Regions from separate parts of the Agrobacterium sp. rho-13.3 genome, predicted to be linked through region 1. Evidence: predicted binding sites of a transcription regulator. Region 1 holds the regulator's gene; the other holds the start of a gene.
What was found. The regulator PhoB, encoded in region 1, activates phosphate uptake and scavenging genes when phosphate is short. The targets are predictions, from matches to a motif close to TGTCATNNANCTGTCAT.
Positions count from the first base shown of each region.

Region 2: RMR16_RS10835 (YdcH family protein) is a predicted target of PhoB. The motif match lies at 2,421-2,437, and genes of this name have one in related genera.

Region 1 covers NZ_CP192774.1:112,063-117,234, forward strand. Annotated here, with positions in the region: gene pstB (phosphate ABC transporter ATP-binding protein PstB) at 32-847, shown strand; gene phoU (phosphate signaling complex protein PhoU) at 933-1,649, shown strand; gene phoB (phosphate regulon transcriptional regulator PhoB) at 1,682-2,365, shown strand; gene RMR16_RS00560 (cold-shock protein) at 2,724-2,933, shown strand; gene RMR16_RS00565 (hypothetical protein) at 3,146-3,370, shown strand; gene RMR16_RS00570 (DUF6481 family protein) at 3,407-3,796, shown strand; gene RMR16_RS00575 (GcrA family cell cycle regulator) at 4,230-4,763, opposite strand.
Region 2 covers NZ_CP192774.1:2,173,325-2,178,496, forward strand. Annotated here, with positions in the region: gene RMR16_RS10820 (tetratricopeptide repeat protein) at 1-544, opposite strand, end outside; gene RMR16_RS10825 (thiamine phosphate synthase) at 553-1,206, opposite strand; gene RMR16_RS10830 (sulfite exporter TauE/SafE family protein) at 1,313-2,074, shown strand; gene RMR16_RS10835 (YdcH family protein) at 2,184-2,360, opposite strand; gene RMR16_RS10840 (YdcH family protein) at 2,596-2,799, shown strand; gene purE (5-(carboxyamino)imidazole ribonucleotide mutase) at 2,846-3,313, shown strand; gene RMR16_RS10850 (5-(carboxyamino)imidazole ribonucleotide synthase) at 3,310-4,419, shown strand; gene ykgO (type B 50S ribosomal protein L36) at 4,547-4,672, shown strand; gene RMR16_RS10860 (hypothetical protein) at 4,771-5,172, shown strand, end outside.

The sequences.
Region 1 (5,172 bases):
CGACGAAACGCTCTAAGAAGGAGCTGAAGCTATGAACATGTTGTCGGAAGCAGCAGTTGAAAAGGCGCTGGACAAGAAAATGAATGAAGTTTCATACAAGATGATCGGCAAGGACGTTTCCGTCTATTACGGTGAAAAACGCGCCCTTTACGATGTGAACCTGAACGTTCGCGAAAACACCGTTACCGCACTGATCGGTCCTTCGGGCTGCGGCAAGTCCACGTTCCTGCGCACATTGAACCGCATGAACGATACCATCGATGGCTGCCGCGTCACCGGCAAGATCACGCTGGATGAGGACGATGTTTACGATCCAGCCATCGATGTGGTGGAGCTGCGCGCCCGTGTTGGCATGGTGTTCCAGAAGCCGAACCCATTCCCGAAGACGATCTATGAAAACATCGCCTACGGCCCGCGCATCCATGGTCTTGCCCGCAACAAGGCGGATATGGACCAGATCGTTGAAGCCAGCTTGCAGAAGGCCGGTCTCTGGAACGAAGCCAAGGATCGCCTGCATGAATCCGGCACGGGTCTGTCCGGCGGTCAGCAGCAGCGTCTGTGCATCGCACGCGCCATCGCTGTTTCCCCTGAAGTCATCCTCATGGATGAGCCATGCTCGGCGCTGGACCCGATTGCGACGGCCAAGGTGGAGGAGTTGATCCACGAACTGCGCGCCAATTACACCATCGTCATCGTTACCCACTCCATGCAGCAGGCTGCCCGCGTTTCGCAGCGCACGGCCATGTTCCACCTCGGTCATCTGGTGGAAGAGAACGACACCGACAAGATGTTCACCAACCCGGATGACCAGCGCACACAGGACTACATCATGGGTCGCTTCGGCTGATCCAGCCATTGCTGTGAGGAAATCGCGCTGCCGCTTGAGCCTGATAGGGCTTGTGGAGCGCGCCACGAAACTGGAGAATTCGAACATGCCGACACATTCGCATATTATGTCCGCTTACGATGAAGAGCTGAAGTTCCTCAGCCGCCGCATTGCCGAAATGGGCGGTCTGGCTGAGCAGATGTGTGCCGATGCGGTGCGCGCGCTCGTCAATTCGGATATGGCGCTGGCCCAGAAGGTCATCTCGGATGATGCCATCCTCGATCACGCAGAACGCGAGATCGGCGATAAGGCCATCGTCACCATCGCCAAACGCCAGCCTATGGCGTCCGACCTGCGCGATATCATCGGTTCACTGCGCATCGCAGCCGATCTGGAGCGCGTTGGCGATCTGGGCAAGAACACGGCCAAGCGCGTGATCGCAGTGTCTGGAACCGGTGTGCCGCGCAAGCTGGCCCGCGGTCTGGAGCATCTGTCCGAACTGGCGCTGGTGCAGCTAAAAGAAGTGCTGGACGTCTATTCCACGCGCTCCGCAGAAAAGGCGCAGGCCATCCGCGAGCGCGACGAGGAAATCGACGCCATGTACACCTCGCTGTTCCGCGAGCTGTTGACCTACATGATGGAAGATCCGCGCAACATCACCACCTGCACACACCTCTTGTTCTGCGCCAAGAACATCGAGCGCGTCGGTGACCATGCCACCAACATCGCGGAAACCATCTATTATATGGCCACCGGCAGCCAGCCTGAGGGTGAGCGTCCGAAGGACGATAGTTCCAACACACTCGGCGCAGTCACCGAGTAAGCCACAGATAAGACTGGCGGAGTTTCATGCCCATGGTGCCGAAAATCGCAGTTGTTGAAGATGAAGAGGCTTTGAGCGTTCTTCTTCGCTACAATCTGGAATCCGAAGGTTACGACGTCGACACCATTCCGCGTGGTGACGAAGCGGAAATCCGCTTGCAGGAACGCACGCCGGACCTGCTGATCCTCGACTGGATGTTGCCCGGCGTTTCCGGCATCGAACTCTGCCGTCGCTTGCGGATGCGTCCAGAGACCGAACGCCTGCCGATCATCATGTTGACGGCACGCGGTGAGGAAAGCGAACGTGTTCGTGGCCTGGCAACGGGTGCGGATGACTATGTGGTCAAGCCGTTCTCCACGCCGGAGCTGATGGCGCGTGTGAAAGCCATGTTGCGCCGCGCCCGCCCGGAAGTGCTGTCTTCCGTGCTGAAATGTGGCGATATCGAACTGGATCGGGAAACCCACCGTGTTCACCGCAAGACCCGCGAAGTGCGCCTTGGGCCAACCGAGTTCCGCCTGCTGGAATTCCTGATGGCATCTCCCGGTCGTGTTTATTCGCGCTCCCAACTTCTCGATGGTGTCTGGGGTCACGATATCTATGTGGATGAACGCACCGTCGACGTCCATGTCGGGCGCCTGCGCAAAGCGCTCAACTTCTCCAATATGCAGGATGTGATCCGCACCGTGCGCGGCGCGGGATATTCCATGGAAGCGTGATAGCCAACAAGAGGCCACGTGATCATTAGCCTCCCCACCGTCGGGGAGGTGCCGGTAGGGCAAAGGGCGACGGATATTTCAGCGTCCGTATTCGCCGGGATTTACTTGCCCACAGCGCTGAATAAAGCCTTTTCAACCCGCGCTTGTTGACCCTGATATTTCATCAGCAAAAGATTAAATTTGACAATCAATCGCTAAAGCTATATCACTGCGATATCGATATTTTGCTTGCTGAGCTTTGGTTGCCGCGCGATTAGCACCGCGTTTTGAACTAACCCTTCCTTTCAAAAAAATCGCTATACTCGCACACAGGGCGTCAGTTCTGTGATCTATAACTTATGCTTTGAAAGGGTTCATTATGACCACAGGCACAGTAAAATGGTTTAACTCCACTAAGGGCTTCGGCTTCATTCAGCCTGACAACGGCGGCACAGACGCATTCGTACACATCTCCGCTGTAGAGCGTGCAGGTATGCGCGAAATCGTTGAAGGCCAGAAGCTGAGCTACGACCTTGAGCGCGACAACAAGTCGGGCAAAATGTCTGCTTGCAACCTTCAGGCTGCATAATTCGGAATCTGCTTTCCCTTGACCACGGATGTACTGGCACTGTTGAAAGCGTGAAACCAATCGAGGTCAGGCACATTGCCTGGCCTTTTTTTGTGCCGCTTGCCGGCCACCCCCTTGGGTCTCTGCGGACACTCTAGGCGACTGAATATACGCACCGGACTTGTCGAAAATCGTTCCGATTTTCAGGCCGATGCGATAGGAAGGGAATTCCAATGACTGATGCACATAGCAAGTCTCGCAAACAGGCCGAGATTGCGTTCGGCGCAACGCAAACTCAGTTTTTCGCGCGTGGTCATGCGGTTGATGAACTCAACTCCATCACGCAGGCCCGTGAAGAAAAGACCATTCGGCTGCGAGAAGCGCGTCTTGCGAAAGAATTGGAAGACAGCAAGAAGCCACCGGCAATCGCCCCACCAAAACGCGTCAAAAAATCCTGACTTCTGTCGGCGTGACGCATCAACTGGAATAGAGATTTGAGAAACGTTCGAAACATTAGAAACAATGAAGTCTCCGACCGTCGTGGCGCTGCTGCGGAAGCCAAGGCTGCTCTTCTTCAGGCTTTTCGTGCCGCAAAAGAAGCTGCCGAGCCGACCCGTGAAGCCAGACAGGCAGAGCAAGCTGCAATTGCGGAAGCTCGTGAAGCTCGCCGCCTTGAGCGCGAACAGCTGAAAATCGAAGAGCAGAAGCGCATCGAAGCCGAAGCCGCGCAGCGCGAGGCTGAACTCGAAGCCGCTGCCAACGCTGAAGCTGACGCACGCAAACTGGCTGACAAAAACCGCATCGCCCGCGTCCTTGAGGACGAAGCTGCCCGCAAGGCAGAGCGCGATCGCCGTTATGCCAACCGCAAAGCCCGTCAAGGCTAATGCATTGCCCCAAAATCGGCGTCGGTTTTGGGGAATGACAATGCGCAGGTTGAATATGGTATAGCGACCTCTGCGCGTCCGCGAGACGCGCGGCACTCTCGTCTGCTGCGCCACAAAAGATTTAACATGAGCTTGCGTGATCGGAAGCTCATGTCCTGGAGCATTTCCAGCAAAAATTCGAAGCAGTTTTGCGCCCGGATAATGCGTCAAAACAAATAGATAGAGTATTTTCGCGTTTCGGAGAAAGGCGGAAATACTCTAGGCGTGCACGAAAATGCCACCAACCTTCTCCCATTGTCCAATTCAAATCAGCACGACGGACTTGGCAAAGTCATGCGCTTTCGTCTGAAGGATCACAGCGTGCTCCGCGAAAAAATCGCAATAAAAAAGCGGATCAGAAGACCCGCTTTTCCAATCGATAATGTCGCTGGCATCAAGCCCTGCGGCGTTCGCTGACCGGCTGGTAAGCCATCTTGGCGTGGAACTTGCAATAGGGCGATGCTTCAGACGCGTCACAGCCACAGAAGTGGAAGTCGTCCTTCAAAGGGTCGCCAACTGGCCATTTGCACGTGCGCTCTGTCAGTTCCGTCAGCGTCAGGCGAAGCGAGGTTGGCAGTACGGCATTGCTGATGGCTGTCGGACGGTATTCCAAAACCTCTGCCGTGTTGACGTCCGCATCGTCCTGCAACGCGGTTGCGCCTGCTGTGCGGGCAACCGGACGGGCCGTTGCAACGCGGGCAGGATAGTTTGGTGCGCGTGGAGCAGGGGAGGCCGGACGTTTTGCGGCAGGACGTGCCGTTGCAACGGTTCCACCTGCTTTCGCTCTGCCCGGCAGGCTGAGGCGGTGAACCTTGCCGATGACCGCGTTGCGGCTGACGCCACCGAGTTGCGCGGCAATCTGGCTGGCGCTCAGCCCTTCGGACCACAATCTTTTGAGTTTTTCGACTCGTTCGTCTGTCCAGTTCATGCCGCATCTCCGCTCGTCGTACAGGCAGAATCGATCTACGATGCCGCGGAGCGAACCGCGCGCAGAGCATCTGCCAGATTTTAGGTGACTAGTTCCGCCGCTTGCAGTCTAGTAATTGAGAGTTAACCTAATCGTAGGCTGACTCCGTGACAAGAGTCGGGAGAATCATCTGGAATCGATTTCGCGGTTTTCCCCAACTTGCTTCAATCGTGAGTCTGAAAAGCAACAGTTGGTGGTTCAATAAAATCAATCCACCACAGCTTGAGAATGCCGGAAAATGAGGACGTTTGTTGACATCGTTCAATGAAGTGACAATAGTGCCTGCGAACAGAAGACGATACCCCAAGCCGCCGCGAGGCGGCATTTTTGATTTTCGGGCACGGGATAACCGATCAGCCCTATTGATAGC
Region 2 (5,172 bases), 1.0 Mb from region 1:
CGGCCTGTTCATACCAGAAGGCAGCCGTCTTGTTATCGCGGGCAATGCCGAAGCCACGGGACATCATTTCCGCCACAAGCGTCTGGGCTGCGGCATCGCCGGTCTGTGCACGGGTCAAAGCCTTGTCCAGCGCCTGCACATATTCGCCGCGCTGGTAATGTCCAAAAGCATCGTCCACCTTGCCGGTGAATTTCTTTTCCGGCGGCAGCGGCGGCAATTCGGCGCCCATGCGCTGATAGACATTGACGCCGCCGGAAGGCTGCAAGTCTTTCTGCTCTTCTGAAACCACACGCCCCTTGCGGATCAGTTCGGCACCCGGATCGGACGGGCGAGACAGCACCTCCGGCCCGCCGGTATTGACGGGACCGAAATCGGTGTCCTCTTCTGGCATCGCTTCGTTGGCCGGACTTGGGGCATCGAGACCCGGCAGAAGTTGCGATGGGTTCGCGGCCTTATCCTGCGACTGCGCGTGATGCGGCATCACCGCAAAAAGCAGAGCAAAAGCCGAAACGGACACACGAAGCAGAAAAGAGCGAGCGATCATCGCTTGTATCAACCGCCAAACCGTGGCGCTTTTTCGTCAAGCAATGCGTTTGCTTCCGCCACCGCCTGTGCAGGGCCTCCCGCATAGCCAAACACGGCCTGACGCAGCGCCACGAATTCCACGCCGGTTTCAGAAACAGCCAAGGCAGAGGCGATATCGGAGCCGCCCATAACGATGGCGGGGATTTCGATCATCGATGCCCACCATTCGCCAAGCGCGAGATTCTTGGAATGGGCTTCCGGTTTGATGTCACCTTCCAGCTTGCCGAAGAACATATAGTCCGGGTTGCTCTCGCCCTGCTCCAGCGCCTTATGGCGGTCATCGGCATTGCCGCCACCTACGATCAGCTTGGGTGCGAAGTTTTCCACAGCCTCGGCCAGCGCTTGCGCATTGCCGACAACATGCAGGCCATCTGCCTTGGAGCGGCTTGCAGCGCGGCTATCGCCAGCCACCAGCGCTGCGGCACCGGCTTCCTGCACGATGGGCACCAGAACCTCGGTCAACTTCTGGAAGGTCGCATCATCCAGTCCATATTGCGGAATGATGACGGAGGCGACATCGCCGCCCCGCAATGCATCTTCCAATGTCTTGGCCTGATTTGCAGCATCATCGTTTGCAGGAACGATCAGAACGAGGCGGCAGCGATCTTGGGGTGCACTCATCAGTTTATCCATTTTCCGCAGACAGGACGCTTCGCCCGCAATCTGCACTCGTTTTCATGTCCTCTTTCCGATAAACCGGACAGGCGAAAGGATCAACCGTCCATCCATGCTGCTCGATTTTCATTTCTTTCTCGTCGCCATCCCCGCAGTCATCCTCGTTGGCCTTTCAAAAGGCGGGCTGGGCGGCGCTTTGGCGCTGATGGGCGTGCCTCTGATGGCGCTGGCCGTGCCACCCGTGCAGGCCGCGGCAATCTTTCTGCCCATCCTCATCGTTATGGATTTGGTCGCGCTGTGGGCATGGCGTCACCATAACCACCGCGAGACGTTGCTGATCCTTCTACCGGGTGCGATGATCGGCATCGGCGTTGGCTGGGCCACGTCTGCGATGATTTCTCCTGACACGATGCGGCTGGTTCTGGCGGCTGTCACCATCATTTTCGTGCTGCAATACTTCTACGAGCGTTTTGTGCTAGGGCCTAAGGTGGCCGTTGCCGCCAAACCGCAAAACCGCGCAAAAGCAACGATCTGGGGCTCTTTTTCCGGTTATGCCAGCTTCGTGGCCCATGCCGGTGGCCCGCCTTTCCAGATTTACGCCATGCCGCTAAAGCTCGACCCGAAAAGCTACACCGGCCTCAGCGTGCGTTTCTTCGCCATCGTCAATGCGGTCAAGCTGGTGTCGTATTTTGCGCTGGAAGCTCTGGATACCACCAATCTGCTGGCAGCGTTTTCGCTGCTGCCGGTGGCCATCGTCTCCACCATGCTGGGCGCGCGGGTGGTGAAATATCTCAAGCCAGCCACTTTTTATCCGCTGATGTATTCGATGGTATTTCTCGCCGCCCTGAAATTGCTGTGGGATGCGCTTCGTTAAAACCGCGAAGTATCCAAATAAAAAGCTCTGATCGCGAGTGCGACCAGAGCCATAATTTTCAAGCCGTCCCGTAAACGCTAATGGCGCCGGGAAGCAGACATTTTGTCAATTAATGCCTTGTCGAGATTTTCAATCTCTGCATTTCATCCTTCAGGCGCAGTTTTTTGCGTTTCAAATCCACAATCTGCTGATCATCTGAGGAGGGGGAAGCAAGAACAGTTTCGAGCTCCTCCTCAAGAGCACCGTGTTTCTTTTCGAGCGATGCAATATGAGCCTGAATGGTCATGCGGCACGTCCTTCCTTGTTGAACCTACCTCCAGCGCTCCATCGCTGGAGTTTCAGGTTTACGACGGCAATGTGACATGGAACGGCGCGCTTGTCGAAGGCAGAATCAAGGCAATATCTGGGCAAAATGGTCATAAGGGAAACTTCCCGTTACCGCTATTTGGTGGTACAGGCACCAGGACAAACAGTAAAATTGCCGGATGGCGGTCCGGTTGTATCAAAATGGGGATAAAAGCATGCCCGATCAGGACCACGCGGACGTTAGGCTGGCACTGGCGCGATTGCGACAGGAGCATGAGGACTACGATGCCGCGATCAACGCGATGATCCAGACCAATTGCGAAGCCTTGCGCATTCAGCGCATGAAGAAGAAAAAGCTGGTCATCAAGGACAAGATGACCCAGATCGAAGACCAGATTATCCCCGACATCATTGCCTGATACGGAGAGACCGTTGAGCACAGAGACACCGCCCGTCGCCATCATCATGGGAAGCCAGTCCGACTGGGAAACCATGAAAAACGCCGCCGATACGCTGGATGCGCTGGATATAGAATATGAAGCGCGCATCATTTCCGCCCACCGCACACCGGAGCGGATGTTCAGCTTCGCGACCGGCGCGCGTGAGGAAGGCTTCAAAGTCATCATCGCCGGTGCCGGGGGTGCGGCCCACCTTCCGGGCATGACGGCGGCTTTAACACCGCTTCCGGTGTTCGGCGTTCCGGTTCAATCGAAAACCATGTCGGGACAGGATAGCCTTTATTCCATCGTGCAGATGCCAGCAGGCATTCCGGTTGGCACATTGGCGATAGGCAAGGCAGGCGCCATCAACGCCGCCCTTCTGGCGGCGGCCGTTCTTGCGCTTTACGACGAAGATCTGGCCGACCGGCTGGATGAATATCGCGCCCGCCAGACGGCAGCGATTGCCGAATACCCCATGGACACCCCGCAATGACATCGGGAAAGATTGGGAAATCTGGAACCATCGGCATAATAGGCGGTGGGCAGCTTGCCCGCATGTTGGCCATGGCAGCTGCGCGCCTCAACTTCCGCACCATCGTGCTGGAGCCACAGGCTGACTGTCCGGCAGCGCAGGTCTGCAACCGCCAGATCGTTGCCGCTTATGACGACGAAAAGGCGCTGGCCGAACTGGCAAGCGTCTGCGATGTCGTAACCTATGAATTTGAAAACGTGCCTGTGGTGGCCGCGCAAACACTGGCCGCCTCCGTTCCAGTCTACCCTCCCCCGCAGGCGCTGAGTGCCTCGCAGGATCGGTTGACGGAAAAGCGTTTCCTGAACGATTGCGGCATTCCAACTGCCGGGTTCCGACAGGTGGACGATCAGGCAGGGCTGGAAGCTGCGCTTGCCGAATTTGGCGGCAAGGGCGTGCTGAAAACACGCCGCATGGGGTATGACGGCAAGGGACAGCGGGTTTTCAAAGGTGGCGAAGACCTGACCGGCGCATTTGCAGCACTGGGCAATGTCGCGCTGATTCTGGAAAGCTTCGTGCCGTTCGAGCGTGAAATCTCGATCATTGCGGCGCGTTTTCAGGATGGCACTGTCACCTGCTACGACCCGGCAGAAAACGTGCATCTGGGCGGCATTCTGCATACATCCACCATTCCGGCGCAACTCTCCGACGCGGCGAAAACGGTGGCAGTGGAATCGGCAGAAAAACTTCTCGCCGCACTCAACTACGTGGGCGTCGTCGGCATCGAGTTCTTCGTGCTGCCGGACGGATCGCTGGTGGCCAACGAGATGGCACCGCGTGTGCACAATACCGGCCACTGGACGGAAGCCGCCTGCGTGATCTCACAGTTTGAGCAGCATATTCGTGCTGTCGCAGGGCTTGCCCATGGCAGCACGCAGCGCCATTCGGATTGTGTGATGACAAATTTGATCGGTGACGACATCAACGACGTGCCACAATGGCTGGCAAAAAAAGACTGCCTCGTGCATCTTTATGGCAAGACGGAAGCGCGTGCGGGCCGCAAGATGGGCCATGTTACGCAACTGATAAATGCCGGAAAGCCGGGTGTTTCCAGCCAAATTGATGGATAGCGTGTTGACAGGCAAAGACTGACAGGGTATTTGCCAGCCAACCGAAAAAAGCGCGCCCCTGTTGCGCGTTTTTGATTGTTTAGATACGCGTGGCAAGAAGCGTCACGCCAAACTGCGGACCAGAAAAATGAAGATCAAGAATTCGCTTAAAGCGCTTAAGGCTCGTCACCGCGATAACCGTCTGGTTCGCCGCAAGGGCCGCGTATACATCATCAACAAGATGAACCCACGCTTCAAGGCTCGTCAGGGCTGATCCGCGTGCGGGTCGTTCGTCTGTCAAAGACGGATCACATTGTTGATAGACTACAAAATTTGATTTCATAATTGGCGCAGGCGGATTATCCTAACCGCATGCGCCAATTCTGTTTTCACGCTCTTCTTATTGCATCGCTCGGCTCCGCTGCTTTCAGCACGCTGTCCGCCGCTCTCCTTGTCCCTGCACAGGCAGCCGATTCGGCAAGCCAGACAGCAGCACCGCAAGGCCTATCCGAAGATTCGGTCAGCAGCCTTTTTTCCAGTCTGAGAAAAGAGCGTGATTCCCAAAAAGCCCGCGTTCTGGCCAACGAGATTGTCGGCGAGTGGAACGATTCCGGCAGCGCCACCATCAACCTTCTGATGAAATGGTCTGAAGAAGCATCCGGAGAAAAGCGGAAAGCCGCCGCTTACGATTTCCTTGATCAAGCCATTCTGCTGAAACCGAACTACGCCCAAGCCTGGTATCGCCGCGCTTTGGTGCATTACGCCGATGGCGAC